Regions from separate parts of the Paenochrobactrum pullorum genome, predicted to be linked through region 2. Evidence: riboswitches for the same ligand, from Rfam matches in the RefSeq annotation. Region 2 holds a riboswitch; each other region holds the start of a gene.
The links. Region 2 has a riboswitch for cobalamin ahead of JNC77_RS08305 ((2Fe-2S) ferredoxin domain-containing protein). Riboswitches for the same ligand answer to the same signal wherever they lie in the genome.
Positions count from the first base shown of each region.

Region 1 (4,294 bases), on a different contig from region 2:
TTAGCTTTACCCATCGTAGGCTCCTTGCCTCTTTTTTAAGTCACAAAGGATCTACAAATCTAGGGGCTATTCAATTGTCGAATATTGATGGTGCGCTCTGCGTATGAGAATGTCGGTATCATTATCGTGTAACAGGCGCACGCGAGGGCAGACATCTGGAATGGCTGTGATGACGCAGCTATTCATAAAGCGTATATTTTGAAGGGCAGGGCATCGCCATGAATCATGAAGACTAAAAGCTGAATGCCCTCAATCCTTTAAAGAGTAACTTAAACTGCTGCTATTTGACGGGATGTATCGAGAAAGCCGGCGATGTAATCAATGGTTTCATCACCACTTCTCAAGCCAAGGTGGATGCTTTTTTGTATCCCGTTCTTGCCAATTCGTACCGGATGAACCCCAAGCGTCGCTGCTTCCCTGCACACGAGCCAATTTGGAATAGCACTGACACCGCGTCCGGCTGCAACGAGTTGCAACATCATTTCTGTTGTTTCAACGCTCCGGTGGTGGCGGGGGCGGCAATTGTCCGGCACAAGAAATTGCGTAAATATATCCAGCCGCTCTGGTGGCACCGGATAAGTGAAAAGGGTTTCTTCTAACAAGTCCGTAGGCTCTGCATGGTTTTTAAGAGCTAGCGGATGGTGCGTTGGAACAGCAAGCACAAGTTCATAGTCGAAGACCGGCAGGTAATGGATACCCGCTGCTTCGATCGGATCGGGAGTAATGAGAATATCGATTTCATATCCCGTTAATGCGGAAACACCACCGGCAGCAAATGACGTGGTCAGTGCCAAATCGACATCCGGCCAGTCCATAAGATAGGGTTTTGTGACGCCCATCAGCCATTGATGGCATGGGTGGCATTCCATGCCAATTTTAAGCGAGCCTCTTTTGCCGTAGCGGTAGTCAGATAAAACGTCTTCAGCTCTTTCTATTTGTGGCAAAATACGCTGAGCCAATGCGACAAGATAGTGTCCGGCTTCAGTGAGACGGAGATTGCGACCATCCTTTTCCCACATGGCAACACCATAGCGTTCCTCAAGCTTTCGTATTGTGTGGCTGAGTGCTGATTGCGTAACATTGAGACGCTCGGCGGCAGCCGTCAGACTACCAACGCGCTCTATTTCACGCAGAATGGCCAGATGTTGTCTATCTAGCATGGTGATACCTGAAATTTATAAAAAATTGTTTTTTACTCATGCTGTGAGGCCTAATGCTGTGCTAGAATACTGACATGTCATCATTGAAGACATTTGGCTACCGGCAGTCAAAGAATTGAATTCCGCTTTAATTGTTTGTTTTATATCTTTATTTCTAATCATCATGCTTAAGCTAGTCATCCATGCTGCCATCATTTAGCGACAGTGAACGGATATGACGCAGTAACAACGCCGCTATGGCGGTCAAAAGCGGCACCCCGGACACCCCCGCCCGTGGTCGTTATTTGTCGTGGCAGGTCCCCTGGCTCACGGATAAATGTTTTTGCCCGTCTTCCCAAGTCAAACCCAGTGACATCAATGGGCAATGACTAGCCGCTTACAGTTGCGGCGGGCAGCTCCGGCATTGAACCGAATTCCCTCTTAGCTCTGGATTGTTCATCCATAAAACCTTGACAGTAAGAGCAATGCCCTAACACTTTCTGTTGGTCAAGCATTCTATGATACACCGTACAAAGCATGAGCATCCCTCATGCTTCAATGAAATCAAATCATTTTTACTCATTCATTGAGTCAGGCATAAGTCCCGCATCACACAAATTTATAGTTGGTAAGGAATTACTGACTGAGTAACCCGAAAATGATGAAGTCCTGAAAGTTAACACGCACACAAGTTATATTCCAGGAATTAGGACGCCGTATCGCAATGACCAAAAACTTTAAACTGACTATTAATAGCATTCCTTTTGACGAGAATTACCAGCCGGCAGATAGTACCCGAATTACAACGAATTTTGCTAATTTGGCCAGAGGGGAGAGCCGTCAACAAAATTTGCGCTGTGCATTGCGAATGATTGATAATCGTTTCAACGCTTTGGCGCATTGGGATAATCCAACAGGCGATCGTTATTCTATCGAGATCGAAATCATTTCTGTTGAAATGGATATTGATACGAAATCAAAATCAGATGCTTTTCCACTGATAGAAATTTTGAAAACCAATATTTTTGATCACAAAACCAATAAGCGCATTGAAGGCGTGGTGGGGAATAATTTTTCATCTTATGTGCGTGATTATGATTTTAGCGTATTGCTGCCTGAATATAATCGCAATCTTCCTGAATTCACCCTGCCGGAGAATTTTGGCGATTTACATGGAAATTTGTTTAAATATTTTGTAAATTCAAAAGCTTACAAAGATTATTTTAGCAAGGCGCCGATCATTTGTTTGAGTGCGTCAACCAGCAAAACATATTTTCGCACCGTCAACGAACATCCGATATTGGGTGTCGAATATCAACAAAATGAATTGTCTTCGACTGATCGTTATTTCGCTAAAATGGGTTTGCAGGTTCGCTATTTCATGCCACCGGATAGTGTTGCACCTTTGGCATTCTATTTTACCGGCGACTTATTGGCTGATTACACCAATCTTGAGCTTATCAGCACGATTGCCACGATGGAAACGTTTCAAAAGATTTACCGTCCGGAAATCTATAATGCCAATTCAGTTGCGGGTGCAACTTATCAGCCAGATTTGAAGCATTCCGACTGTTCATTGACACAAATCGTCTACGATCGTGAAGAACGAAGCCTGATGGCCGTTAAGCAAGGAAAGTTTGCCGAAGAGCAATTTATCAAACCCTACAAAACCATTCTCGAAGAATGGTCTGCCAATTACGCTCTTTGATGAATTACAATCATAAGGTTACCTGATATGAAAACATTGTTGCCAACTTCCACCGCCGGCAGTCTGCCGAAACCGTCTTGGCTTGCTGAGCCGGAGAAACTTTGGTCGCCTTGGAAACTGGAAGGTGAGGCGTTGATTGAAGGCAAACAAGACGCATTGCGGCTGGCCTTAGATGATCAGGTTCAGGCAGGCATTGACATCGTCAGCGACGGCGAACAAACGCGTCAGCATTTTGTTACAACTTTCATTGAACACCTCAATGGTGTTGATTTCGAAAAGCGTGAAACGGTCAGAATTCGGGATCGCTATGACGCCAGTGTACCGACTGTTACTGGTGAAGTATCGCGTACAAAACCGGTTTTTGTTGAAGACGCCAAATTTTTGCGCCAGCAAACCAAAAAGCCTATTAAATGGGCCTTGCCCGGTCCTATGACCATGATCGATACTCTCTATGATGCTCATTATAAAAGTCGCGAAAAGCTTGCTTGGGAATTTGCTAAAATTCTCAATCAGGAAGCTAAGGAACTAGAAGCAGCAGGTGTCGATATCATTCAGTTTGATGAACCTGCATTCAACGTGTTCTTTGATGAAGTCAATGATTGGGGCGTTGCTACTTTGGAAAGAGCAATTGAAGGGCTTCAATGTGAGACAGCTGTCCATATTTGCTATGGTTACGGTATCAAAGCCAATACGGATTGGAAAAAAACGCTTGGTTCCGAGTGGAGGCAGTATGAGGAAGCATTCCCGAAGCTGCAACAATCAAGTATCGATCTGATCTCGTTGGAATGCCATAATTCGCACGTGCCGATGGATCTGATTGAGCTTATTCGCGGTAAAAAAGTCATGGTAGGCGCCATCGATGTGGCCAGCAACACGATCGAAACACCAGAGGAAGTTGCCAACACTTTGCGAAAAGCGCTTCAATTTGTTGATGCTGACAAACTTTATCCTTGCACCAACTGTGGCATGGCACCTTTATCCCGTCGAGTGGCACGTGGAAAACTGAACGCGTTATGTGCAGGTACGGAAATTATTCGAAAAGAACTATCTGCTTAAATTACTTTTAAAGTGCGGGGTTCAATCTCTCACTTTTCTATTCACTTGAAATGAATGTGAACTGAGCAAGCCATCTTGGCTTTGCTTGGCTCTAGTGTATTTAAGAGAGCGATATGGGTATCGTAGATCACCGGTTCGACATTGTTGACAAAGCCACCTTTCGTAATGGCATGTCGCGACTTGGTTCGGCAGTCAATATTACCAGTACTCTATCCGACGGCAAGCGTTATGGGTTTACGGCTTCTGCGGTGTGCAGTGTCAGTGATGCGCCAGCTACTCTGTTGGTTTGCATTAACCGCTCAAGCTCGTGTTTCCATGCTTTTGAAAATACGCGTCATTTTTGCGTCAATACATTGATGCCGGGACAAGAGGATATCTCAAACCTTTTTGG
Region 1 is NZ_JBHEEH010000013.1:64,659-68,952, reverse strand. It holds gene JNC77_RS14565 (LysR family transcriptional regulator) at 270-1,160, opposite strand; cobalamin riboswitch at 1,435-1,627, opposite strand; gene JNC77_RS14560 (DUF1852 domain-containing protein) at 1,864-2,847, shown strand; gene JNC77_RS14555 (methionine synthase) at 2,875-3,903, shown strand; gene JNC77_RS14550 (flavin reductase) at 4,017-4,294, shown strand, end outside.
Region 1: linked by a shared signal. The riboswitch ahead of JNC77_RS14565 (LysR family transcriptional regulator) and the one ahead of JNC77_RS08305 ((2Fe-2S) ferredoxin domain-containing protein) in region 2 are both predicted to bind cobalamin.

Region 2 (4,294 bases):
TTTGTTTCCACCTGCGCACCCATTGCCATCAGCGCTGATTTCATCACCGGTAACATGGTGACAAAATCGGCACGCTGCGAGTAGGTGGCAACCAGCAACAACAAAGGCTTGCCGTCTTTTTCACGCACACCGGACGCGTTTTTAACCCAGCCAGCGCTATCAAGAATTTTCTCGGCTTCATCCAAATCAGTAAAGCGCGGCTCTTGCAACGCAAACGGGAAATAAGCCGCATAAGCTCCGGTGGCGATATTGCCAGCATTGATCGATTGAATAAGCTGTGTGCGGTCAAGCGCCAGATCAATGGCGCGACGCACCTGCACATCTTGCAGAGCAGGGCGACCTGTATTGAGGAAAGCAAAATACTGATAGCCGACATCAAAAGGTTTAAGGGTCAAATCCGTATTGTTTTTCAAACGCGGCACTATTTCAGACGGCAAACCAAAGGCCAAATCCAGCTCGCCGGATTCAAATGCCAGCGCCAAGCTTTGACTGTCGCCGAATTTCTGCAAGTGAACAGGTGAACGTTTTTCAGCGCCTTCAAAATGCGGATTGGCAATCAGATCAAGCGATGTGTCGGCCTTAAAATCACTAATCGCATAAGGGCCGGTATAAATCGCCTCGCCTTTATCGTTGAGCTTATAAACAATCAGCGGCCATTCGGCAAATAATGCCTGAATGAGCGCCACCGGCTTTTCGGTTTTAACCATCAGGGTCAAATCATCCGGTGCTTCAAAAGCAATCAGACCACCGGTGGCATGTGCCGCTTTATTGAGTTTAAAAGTATTGTCGAAACCGGACGCAATCGCTTTCGATGTCACCGGCGTGCCATCAGAAAATAACCGGTCTTTTTTAAGCGTGATTTTCCAGTTCAGATCATCGATGCGCTCGGCTTTATCTGCCAATTCCGGCACCAATTCACCAGCCTGATTGACGGTGTACAAATTTTCACCCACACCATGACTTGCCAGCGCCCAGCCGTTGGAGCCTTTCGCCGGATCAAGACCATTGGTCATAAAGCTTTGACCAATGCGCAAAGTTTCGGCCGCGTAAGCAACAGTGCTGACCGCCGTAAGTGCCGACACCACCAATAGCGAAGCCAGCCATTTTTTTAAAGTCAGACGCATATAGATCTCCATTGAGAATGCGATTGCAGGATCAAGTTGTTAAGAAAAATCAAAGTGCTTGTCATCATCCGCGCAAGCGTTGTTTTTTACCCGTAGCGCTATAGGCAAAATCATTAACCGGCAAACCTTGCAGCAAATGCTCGGATATGATGCGGTCAATCGCCTGTTCAGTGACGCCGCCATACCAAGTACCATCAGGAAAAACCTGCACCACCGGTGCCAAATTGCACGGCCCCAGACAACTGGTCTGCGCGCTCATCATGCCCTCGCCGACAATGCGCAATTTTTGCCGCTCTTGCTCATTGCGCAAATGGCACCATATCGCGTCAGCACCGGCCGCCTGACAAGCGCGTCCTTCGCAAACCAGCATACGATATTTTTGCGCCGGTATCAGCGAACCTTCATTAAATGGTTTTTCCATTGGGGGGAGGGGAACGGATTGCGCCGTCTCATGCAACAGGCCTTTCAAAAGTGCTGCCCAATACGGGCTTTTATCCAGCGTTGCTCCCAACTTGATTTCCGGCCACGGCAGGTCACTTTCCTGCTGCCAACGGCGCAGCATCTTGGTGATCCAAAGCTGAAAGCTAGGCTCCATCGGCAAGACAAGCGGCAGCACTAAAATCTGTTTGAAATTTTGGCGACTAAGTTCCAACAAAGCTTGTTTGAATGAAGGGCGGCCTTGCTCGCTAAAGGCATAGATAATGTGAGCCTGCGGATATTGCACGGCTGCAAGTTCAGCCAATCTTTGCATGTCCTGATGCGGGGCGGCGGCAAAGGCGGATTTAGCCAGCAAAATCACCGCCTCTTGCGCGACAGGCGCTGCAGGGGATTGATTGTCTTTAACACTGCACTGATCCATTTAATCTCCACCCCGAATGCAAATGAGGCGGACAGAAAATGCGCATATGGTTTGCTTGTACCCATTGGCGCATTCTTGCGGCACACCCCGACCACAGAATTCATCGCGTCAGGGCAGGTCTCCTGGCTCACGGGTCAATGCTTTCAAGCCGCCTTCCCGACAGTTTCCTGTCAGTGACATATTGGCTTTATGCTCGCCGTTCACAGTTGCGGGTCAGCTCCGGTCTCGCACCGGATTCCCTCTTAAGCTTCCGGCGTCAACCGGAAAACCATGACGGTGTGAAACTATAGAGAGACAGTTATAAGTCAAGCAAGAATGAAGTGTCTTTCAAACCGTTCCCAGCAGGGAACTATCAATTGAGGAAGCGCAAATTGAAGGGTGAATTTGAAAAGTTCCCAGCTGGGAACTGATCTGAAAATGGGCATTTGCACTTATGATCAGAATCGGCCATATTGAAGCTACGCTAAATTGTCGTATTTCGGAAAGTTTGCGTATTTTGAGGGTCGTTAACTGCTTGTTAACCATATCTGGTCTAGAGCAATATACGGTTTAAGGAGAAAATCGGTTGTCTCGTCATTTAAGCAGTTTGCATTTTATGAACACCTTTTCGAGCAAGCTCGACAAGGCGCTGAATAATTTATCCCTTGCACAATACCCGCCAAATGCTTTCCGCACTATGCGCAAATTCACCTCCACCGAAGTGGCGGGGCTCTTGGGTGTCACCGAAGCCTATATTCGTCAGGTCTCCTTAAAGGGGCAGGGGCCGGAACCTGAAACACTCGCCAATGGCCGCCGTCTTTATACACTGGAACAAGTGTTGGAGCTGCGGATGTATCTGGCCGAGAACGGTCGCAAAAAATGGATCAATCCGCGCCGCGTTGAAGGCGAGGAATGTCAGATCATTGCGGTCACCAATTTTAAGGGCGGCTCTTCCAAAACATCAACCACCATCCATTTAGGTCATTGGCTGGCTTTGCGTGGCTATCGTGTCTTAGCCGTTGATATGGATCCGCAGGCGTCTCTGACCAGTCTGCATGGTGCTTTGCCCAATTTTGATTATCGCGATGGCGATACGCTTTATTCATCCATCCGCTTTGATGAGCCGATACCGACACAACAGATCGTGCGCAAAACCCATATTGCCGGTTTTGATGTCATCTGTGCCGGTCTGGAACTCACCGAGTTTGAAACATCTGTGGCGTTGGAAATGCGCAAAAGCGGCGGCACCGGTTTCTTGCTGCGCGTTTCGCAAGCGCTGGAACAAGTGGCGCATGATTATGATGTTATCCTGCTGGACTGTGCGCCTTCGCTCAACTTCCTCACTCTGTCATCACTGACAGCCGCAACCGGTGTTCTCATTCCAGTGCCGGCGCAAATGCTGGATGTCGATTCCACCGCCAAGTTTTTGGAGCTGGCTGCATCATACATGCAAATTCTTGATGAAGCCGGGGCAGGGGCGCAATGGGATTTTGCTAAATTCCTGATCACCAAATTTGAAGCCAATGATCATCCGCAAGCGAATATGCAGGCTTTGATGCGGCAGGTCTTTGGTGAGGATTTGCTGCTCAATGCTGTCGCCAAATCCACAGCCGTTTCAGATGCTCTGACTTGGAAGCAAAGTCTTTATGAAGTGCAGCGGTCGCGTTTCTCTGCACCTAAAACCTATGACCGCGCAATTGAATCGATCAATGCTGCCAATGCAGAAATTGAAAACCTCATTGTAACTGCATGGGGACGTGAATTATGAGCCGAAAAGATTCAAAAGGCATGTTTGCCGCCGTACTTGGCAAATTGGATGAAGAAGCAACAACCGAACAAGCTACCGCGCGTTCGGCTTCGCCACATCTGATGAAAGTGGCTGCCGGTGTACGCCATATGCAAGAACGCAGTGAACTGGCTGAACGTTTGCTGAAAAACGCCGATCAGATCGTCGAGATGGAGCCGGAACGCATTCTGCCGTCCACCATCGATGACCGCTTTGACAGCGCCTATGATGATGCCGCCATTGCCGAAATTGTGGCATCCATTGAAGAGCGCGGCCAGATTGTTCCAGGACTCGTGCGCCCGCTTGATGATCAACCAGGTAAATTTCAGATTGTTTATGGTCGCAGGCGTCTTGCCGCCGCTAAACAACTGGGCATCAAGTTTAAAACTGCCATTCGCAGTTTAAGCGATGAAGAAGCGGTGATCTTTCAGGGTGAGGAAAACACCGCCCGTGAAGATCTCTCTTTCATCGAAAAATGTTTGTTTGCGGTGGCGCAGGAAGAAGCAGGCTTTAAGCGTGAAACCATTTGCGCTTCCCTTTCCACCG
Region 2 is NZ_JBHEEH010000003.1:131,174-135,467, reverse strand. It holds gene JNC77_RS08310 (ABC transporter substrate-binding protein) at 1-1,124, opposite strand, end outside; gene JNC77_RS08305 ((2Fe-2S) ferredoxin domain-containing protein) at 1,189-1,983, opposite strand; cobalamin riboswitch at 2,079-2,271, opposite strand; gene repA (plasmid partitioning protein RepA) at 2,549-3,730, shown strand; gene repB (plasmid partitioning protein RepB) at 3,727-4,294, shown strand, end outside.

Region 3 (4,294 bases), on a different contig from region 2:
CAAACGCATCGGTTTGCCCGGCACATTGGCAAAGCCTTTCAGTCGCAGGATATCATGCTTGCCAATGATCTTTTTCAGGTTTTCGGCAAATGCTTTCGGATCATTCACATCACCGGCTTCAACCACAAAACTTTCAAACTCGTCATGGCTATGGGTGTGATCATCATCGTTTTCATGGTGCATTTCATGATGTGATTTGCGATTGGCAATATCATCTTCCGAACCAACACCAAGGCCAAGCAGAATATCTGCACCGATCTTGCCAAAACTTGCAGACACCATATTGGTCTGGCGGGATGAACGTTCCGACACATCTTTGCGCACAGCTACAAGCGCTGCTTCATCAAGCAAATCAGCTTTATTCAGCACGATCAGATCAGCCGCATGGATCTGATCTTCAAAAAGTTCCTCCAGTGGGCTTTCATGGTCAAGGGATTCATCAGCCTGACGTTGCTCATCAATCTTATCGTGGTCATCCGCAAAGCGGCCTTCGGCAACAGCTGCCGCGTCAATTACGGTTACAACGCCATCAACAGTCACTTGCGTTTTAATTTCCGGCCAATTGAATGCAGCCACCAGCGGCTGCGGCAGTGCCAAACCGGATGTTTCAATCACAATATGATCAGGGCGATCTGCGCGTTCCAACAATTTGGTCATGGTCGGGATGAAATCATCGGCAACGGTGCAGCAAATGCAGCCATTATTCAGCTCAATCACATCTTCTTCGGTGCAGCTTTCAATACCGCAACCTTTTAAAATGCCGCCATCAACGCCCAGATCGCCAAACTCATTAATGATCAGTGCAATGCGCTTGCCATTGGCATTTTCCAGCAAATTACGGATCATCGTGGTTTTGCCCGATCCTAAAAAGCCGGTAATGACGGTAGCCGGAATCTTTTGACCCATTTTTTGGCCCTGCATATTCTATCCCTTCATTTTCAACGACAAACCTGCCGCCATAAAGTAAACTTCGTGAGCTTTTTCTGCGACACGCTGATGTAAAAAGCCCGCATAATCCCTAAATTCCCGCGCCATCCGGTTGTCAGGCACAATACCCAATCCCACCTCATTGGAGACAAAAAATATCTCGCCGGAAGTTTTCGGAAAAGTCTCTAAAAGCCGCGCTGTTTCGGCTTCAATATCGCGCTCCGCCATCATCAGATTGGTGACCCAAAGCGTCAGACAATCAACCAGTACAAAATGATTTGGTGCGGCTGTTTTAAGCAAAGCATCCGCCAGATCAAGCGGCTCTTCAACGGTTGTCCAATTCAGGCCGCGCCTGTCTTGATGAAGATTGATGCGCGAACGCATTTCATCATCATAAGCGCGCCCTGTCGCAATATAAAAAGGCTGAAGACCAGAGTTCTCAGCGCAGTTTTCAGCGTATTTTGATTTCCCCGAGCGAGCACCGCCGAGAACAAGCGTAATTTTAGCCGAGGGCATTTTAATTCAAACCCCGACTTCTACTGATGCGTAGCTTTTCACCTTTAAGGCAAATAATGATCTGCTTAAGAAGGAAACCTCCTGAAAGGGGGGGGCAGCACTTAAATTATACACACTAATCAGTGAAAAAAGCGCATTCGATGCGCTATTGTTAGCGTGTGCAGCCATGACAACCTCCGTGCAGGCAGCGAGGAAACCTCCCCTAAGGTGCAGGCAATATGCCTTTTACAACAGGCAGGTCTCCTGGCTCGCGGGTCATTAAGATGAAGCCGCCTTCCCGGTTTCCCAGTGGCTGCGGGTATTAACAACCCACATGGCAACATCCCTCACCGCTCTACAGTCGCGGGGTCGGCTGCTATCAAAATGCTTGATATCAAGCATTTCTCGCATTCCCTCTTCGTTCATCAAATAAGATGATGAAAACCTGATGCAATGGCCTGACATTATGCTGTGTACCAATGATCGTCAATCAACTTGAGACAGTCTGAACTGTGGATCAATGTTTAAATTTTCACAGGCAAACTTAATTGTAACAAAACCTCAATATCCAGATACTGCTCCAAATTATCAGCAAGCTCATTCAATGCATCATCAACACTGGCACGGTAATTTAAACCTGCATCACGCACACCAAGCTTTTCCAGCAATTTTGCCCTGAAACTGTCGGATGCAAAAAGACCATGTAAATATGTGCCGAAAATGCGCCCGTCGGCAGAAACGGCACCGTCAGCACGACCGTCGACAAGCGCAAAAGGGCGCACGCAATCTGCACCACTACTGACACCGCAATGAATTTCATAACCGTCGACAGCTGCGTCATAGGCAAGCGCCTTACCCCGTACTTGACCGAGTATCTTCTCGGCTTTCATAACGGTTTCCATCTGCAAAAGGCCTAATCCTTCAGCTTCTGCAATATCACCATCAATCTGCTCCGGATCACTGATTTTTTGCCCCAGCATCTGATAACCACCGCAAATGCCGATCACATAACCACCACGTTTGACATGGTCATGAATTTGAACGTCCCAACCATTTTCACGCAAGCGTTTCAGATCGCCAATCGTCGATTTTGTCCCAGGCAAAATGATCAATCCGGCATCTAAGGGTATGGGGTCGCCTGCCCGCACCATCACCAGTTCCACATCCGGTTCGGCTTTCAAAGGATCAAGATCATCAAAATTGGCGATTCGATCCAACATCGGCACGGCAATTTTGAGAGCTTTTCCTTGGGGTTCAACCATCTTCTCCAGCACCACCGAATCTTCGGCAGGCAAACGGCCAACAGCTTTGAGCCAAGGCACTACGCCCAAGGACGGCCAGCCGGTAAATTCGGTAACCGAACACAAGCCATCATCAAAAAGCGACACATCACCGCGAAATTTGTTAATCAAAAAACCGACAATCATGGCGCGGTCTTGTTCGGGTAAAATCGTATGAGTGCCCACGAGCGAGGCAATCACCCCGCCACGATCGATATCACCGACCAACACCACCGGCACACCGGCCTTGGTGGCAAAGCCCATATTGGCAATATCATTTTGACGTAAATTAATTTCAGCCGGAGAACCTGCACCTTCAACCAAGACAATATCAGCACCATCGCAAATGTGCAGCCATGACTGCATTACCGCATCCATAAATTGCGGCTTCAAGCGCTGATAATCGCGCCCCTTTGCTTGCCCACGGACTTTGCCTTGCACGATAATCTGACTACCTGTTTCGGATTGCGGCTTTAATAAAACAGGGTTCATATGCACGCTTGTCGGCATACCGCAGGCCAATGCCTGCAACCATTGTCCACGGCCAATCTCGCCGCCATCATCGGTCACGGCAGCATTATTCGACATATTTTGTGGTTTGAACGGGCGCACTTTAAAACCGCGATTGCGCATCACACGACAAAGACCGGCCACAAGAACCGTCTTGCCCACATCAGACCCAGTACCCTGAAACATAATTGCACGTGTCATAATCCTGACCTATCGCAATCAGCAACATATGCATAGAGGCCAATGACGAGAATTCACGATGATAAAAACGAGCCTCGTTCAAAACAAATTCGTATCCGATATCTTTAAACAAATGCGCAGGATAATTTTTACCAGTCTTTAATAAACAGCCGAAAATAACCTGAATTAACGATCAAAAAAGTGCAATCTTTAGACTTACTTAAGCTTCTGATAACCATCCGGTAAGAATGTCCTGTTAAAAAGATCATCGAGACGGCAACAAACCGCCTCGATGCTCCGGATAAGGTATTGCGTACCGGAGCCTATAGTATGTCTCACCAGTGTATTGTTCGGTGAGAGCCATGCGTTTGTTGGCAAGACCGTGCATCTCCGGATAGCGCGGTTTTTGCCATTTTCATATGTTGATCAAATAAAAATAAAAGTATTAGTTTTTAACGGTATCTTCAACCGCTTGAGCTGTCCCTTTCACATCACGACCGACACCGCGCACAGTGTTGGCACAAGAAACAAGTGTAAAAGCGCAAAGAATAATTGCGATGGGTGCAATGCGAGAAAGTTTCATCAGCTTCTGTCTCCTTATGATGCATTTTAAACTTTACATGCAATACTATCATAACGCTGAAGATGAGAAGTGGTTGCTCATGGCTAAAAATATTTTACAACTATAATAATAGAAAGCCCGCAATCACCAGATTATGGGCTTTTCTTCTAATATCATGCGAGAATATGAAATCTGGATAAAGAAAGATTATTTAATCTTTGCCTGACCACCGCTGATCGTTACGGCTTCACTTCCGTTCAAGGCTTCACGATCACCGCCCGGCATGGTGACAAAACAACCCGAAGGGCAAAAATTCACAGTTTCACCCGGCGCAATCACC
Region 3 is NZ_JBHEEH010000002.1:20,002-24,295, reverse strand. It holds gene cobW (cobalamin biosynthesis protein CobW) at 1-906, opposite strand, end outside; gene cobU (bifunctional adenosylcobinamide kinase/adenosylcobinamide-phosphate guanylyltransferase) at 925-1,443, opposite strand; cobalamin riboswitch at 1,660-1,886, opposite strand; gene JNC77_RS06265 (cobyric acid synthase) at 1,947-3,413, opposite strand; gene JNC77_RS06260 (entericidin EcnAB) at 3,838-3,975, opposite strand; gene JNC77_RS06255 (hypothetical protein) at 4,162-4,294, opposite strand, start outside.
Region 3: linked by a shared signal. The riboswitch ahead of cobU (bifunctional adenosylcobinamide kinase/adenosylcobinamide-phosphate guanylyltransferase) and the one ahead of JNC77_RS08305 ((2Fe-2S) ferredoxin domain-containing protein) in region 2 are both predicted to bind cobalamin.

Region 4 (4,294 bases), on a different contig from region 2:
ACTGGTTTTGCGAATGAGCGAACCTGCAAGGGTTGGTTCACCTTTGACATCAAACAGGTCTTTGACCGAGATAATACGGCCATCAAGCGGGCTTAAACTTTGGCCATTGCGATGACGCTCATCTGCCTCGTTAGCTGCTGCTAATGCAGTTTCAGCATAGATGCGGCTAAAGACACGCTCGCAATCGCGTCTTTGTTCCAGCCTGTGCAAAATTTCTTCTAGTTTATGCGTAATATTTTGCTCAACCATAGCTTACACAATTGTATGGTCATCGGTATGCGGCTTCAATGGCATATCATCATGCAATGATACTGTTTGTCGCTCGATCATGCGATGCACGAAAGGTGGTTTTTCACCGCGATGGAGAGCTTTCAAGCGTGTCCATATTTCGGCATCGGCTTGCGTCCGGCGTTGGTTGTGGCGAACATATTCAACCCATGTGGGCACATGGTAGCTTTCGGTCCATGTTTCCGGCTGTTCCAGATCTCGCAATAATGCCCATTGTTGCGCACCATCGCGGATGCGCACACGGCGACGATCTGCCATTAAACTCAAAAACTGGTTTACGTCATCCTGATCGATTTTATAATCAATCATTATCATGATCGGGCCGCTGCGCGAGCGAATATCGAGTTTCAGTTCCGGTTCGTTGAAACGATTGACCGGATCAAGGTTGAGCGCATCAAACTCAGGTAATTTGAACATCAGGCCGATAGCCGCGCCGCCGATGAGCACAATACCGGCAATGATAAGTGACAAATCGACACCTTGCGATTCAGCGATAGAACCCCAAACCCAGCTGCCAGTCGCCATGCCTCCGAAAGTTGCAGTTTGATATAATGCCAGTGCACGGCCAACGACCCAACGCGGCGTGGAAAGCTGCACAGTGACATTGAAAAGCGAGAGTGCCAGCACCCAAGCGACACCTGCAGGCAGCAATAACAACCAGCTGAGCCAAAATTGGGTGCTTAACCCTAAAAAGATACAACTTCCCGCGAACATCAAAAAAGCAAGGCGCACGATCCATTCATTGCTCATGACTTCGCGCAAACGTGCACTCAGCATTGCGCCGCCAATAGCACCCAGACCAAAAGCTCCGAGCATCATACCATAGGTGAGCGCATTACCTGCTACCAGATCACGCGCAACAATTGGCAAAAGTGCAAGAATGGCAATGCCGGAAAAGCCGAACAAAAAGCCGCGAAACATGACCTTCAAAAGGTTGGGCGACATCGATACATAGCGAAGACCGGCGGCAATAGCGCGACCAAAAGATTCGCGTGGTAACGTGTTTTGCGATTTTGGCGGCTGCCATTTAAACAGCGCAACCAGCAATGCGATATAGCTGAAGGCATTGAAAATGAATGCCATTGCAGCACCCGCAGCTGCAACAATCAAACCACCAATGGCAGGCCCCACGCTGCGCATCAGATTGAAACCCATGCTGTTGAGCGCAACTGCGGCAGGTAGATCTTCTCGCGGGACAATATCTCCCATGGAAGCTTGCCATGACGGGTTGTGCAGCGCACCGCCGCAGCCGATTAGAAAGGTAAAGCTTAACAATAGCCAAGGTGTGAGAAGGTTGAAATAAGCAAAGACTGCCAGAGCAAGCGATACCAGCAGCATCATGGATTGTGCGGTGAGCATAATGCGGCGGCGGTCGTAATTGTCGGCCAGCGCGCCGGCTGCAAGAGAAAACACCATGACCGGCAACGTAGTGGAGGCTTGCACCAAAGCAACCATATCCTGGGAAGTTGCAATGGTTGTCATCATCCAACCGGCACCGACTGCCTGAATAAGTCCGCCAAGATTGGAAACCAGCGTTGCAGACCAAAGGGCCCGAAAGGTTTTATGCTGGAACGGAGCAAGGGGCGAAGCTCTTTGCGGCACGGCTGGTGCCTCCTCTTTCATGCGCGGTTTTATAAGGAATAGGTGAGTTTGCGACAAGCGGCAAGCGGCAAGCGGTAATATGTTTGAAGACTGTTTTAAAAGGTCGGCAATATGGTTTATTTTTAGTTAAATTATAAGAGTTGTCTTTGTTGGCGATGCTTGCTACGTCCGATAGTGGAAGAGGTTCTGCTTGTGATGAGCAGATGAAAAGGGAACATGGTGCCGACCTTTTAAATCTTGCGATTTTAAGTCTTATTCCGTGACTGCCCCCGCAACTGTAACCGGTGAGTGATTTTTCGAGAAATGCAGATAGCCAAGCATTTCAAACCACTGATGGTTTTTAATCATTGGGAAGGTGAAAGAGAAGCGAAGACCCGGAAGTCAGGAGACCTGCCTTTTTCGGTCACCCATGCACGGATACGGGGTGTGTCCATGCGCGGTCGTCCGTGGCGGTGACATTGAACAAATGTTGCCGTGCGTCCGGATGATGTTTCATTTCCCGACAAGCGGTTTGGTTATTTAATGGTCATTAATGGCCTGTTGCAAACCTTGTTGGGGAGAGTGAATGTTTAGAAAAATTGTTTTGCTCGGCGGTGTCGCTACCGGAGCATTGGTGTTGTTTTCATTTGCTGCACAAGCACAAAGCATTGGAAGCGAAAACAATGAAATTGTACTGAAAACTATTACGGTCACCACACCATTGCGCCGTGCCAGCGCGTTGGAGCGTTCCACTTCGTCGGTGACAGTGATTGATGAAAAGGAGATCGAGCAATCAGCCGCACCTGACCTGCAATCATTGCTGAAAACTTATACTGGCGTGACCATGATCGCAAATGGCGGACAGGGTTCATCATCGGGGGTGTCCTTGCGTGGCTTTTCATCAAGTCAGACACTTGTACTTGTTAATGGCGTGCGTATGGGATCGGCAACATCCGGTACACCCAACCTGTCCAGCATTCCGCTGTCATCCATTGCGCGGATTGAAATCGCCAAAGGCGGGCATTCGGCACAATATGGTGCGGATGCGATGGGTGGAATTATTAATATTATTACCAAGCAGGGTGGCGCTTGCGAAAATGGCAAGGCCTATTGCGGCTCATGGACGACAGGCGTGACCCATCCGTGGGGCGGTTTTGCTTCCGGTAATATTTCCGGCAAATCGACAAACGGTATTGAATATGGTCTGGGTGCCAGCATTCTGGGTACGCAAGGTTATGATTTCACGACATCTCCGATAGAGAATGATCGCGATGGTTTTCTGCAAGGCAGCTTAAACCTTTCATTGGCCAAGGATGTCGAATGGGGGCGGGTCTATATGGACGGGCTTTATACCCGCGGCCGCAACCATTATGATGGTACAAGCAATACAGCATTTGATAGTGCTGACACGCATAATTTTTCCGGTCGCTTTGGCGCGCGAATTGATCATAGCGATGATTGGTTTTCAACCATCGAAGTGACCAGTTCTTTAGATCAATCGAGACAATTTCGTGCTTCCAAAAAAGGCGATACATTTAAAACCCAGCGTTACGGCATTTTTGCTTCAACACAGAAGGCGTTTAACACGGATAAAACCCAGCAGATCATTGTCGTTGGTGGTGAATTTTATCGTGAGAAAGTCGGCGATGTTGAGTATGAAAAGTCCAGTCGCGATTTAAGCGCTTTGTTTGCTCAATATTCGATTGATTATGCAGATATTCTTATTGATGCGGGGCTGCGCTATGATCACAATCAGCAATTTGGGAATAAGGTCACTTATAATATAGGAGCCAGTTATGAAGTTGTGCAGGACTTCGTCTTGCGCACTTCTTATGCCACAGGTTTCCGTGTGCCGACCTTTAATGATCTTTATTACCCTTCTTATGGTAATCCTGACCTGAAACCTGAAACGTCCGGCTCTTTTGAAGTTGGTTTCAACTGGCAGATGGCTCAGCAAACGCATTTTGATATCGCTCTTTATCAAAATGATATTGAGGATCAGATTATTTGGGTTGGCATGACACCAAAAAATGTAGAAAAGGCTCGCATCCGTGGTGTAGAAGCGGCCGTGCAGCATCAATTTAATGATGTCTGGGCTTTCAAAGCGAGCGTTGATTTGCGGGAGCCTCTTAATAAAAGTGGTGGCTCTAGTGGTCGTTATTTGATTAATGCCGACCGGTTTAAAGCAAGCGGTGAGATTAGCTATCATCCAGATGAAAAATTGGATTTAACAGCGCGCGTTCTTTATGGCTCTTCCCGTTATGCGGATGAGGCGAATAAGAAAAAACTTGATAGCTATATCACCGCGGATTTTGTAGCATTTTATGCTTTTGATCCGCAGTCACAGATTAAGTTCTCTGTCGAGAATATCTTTGATAAAGAATATGAGACGGCGGTCGGTTTCCGTATGCCGGGCAGAACTATG
Region 4 is NZ_JBHEEH010000014.1:23,344-27,637, reverse strand. It holds gene JNC77_RS14675 (amidase) at 1-249, opposite strand, end outside; gene JNC77_RS14670 (MFS transporter) at 253-1,890, opposite strand; cobalamin riboswitch at 2,055-2,302, shown strand; gene JNC77_RS14665 (TonB-dependent receptor plug domain-containing protein) at 2,456-4,294, shown strand, end outside.
Region 4: linked by a shared signal. The riboswitch ahead of JNC77_RS14665 (TonB-dependent receptor plug domain-containing protein) and the one ahead of JNC77_RS08305 ((2Fe-2S) ferredoxin domain-containing protein) in region 2 are both predicted to bind cobalamin.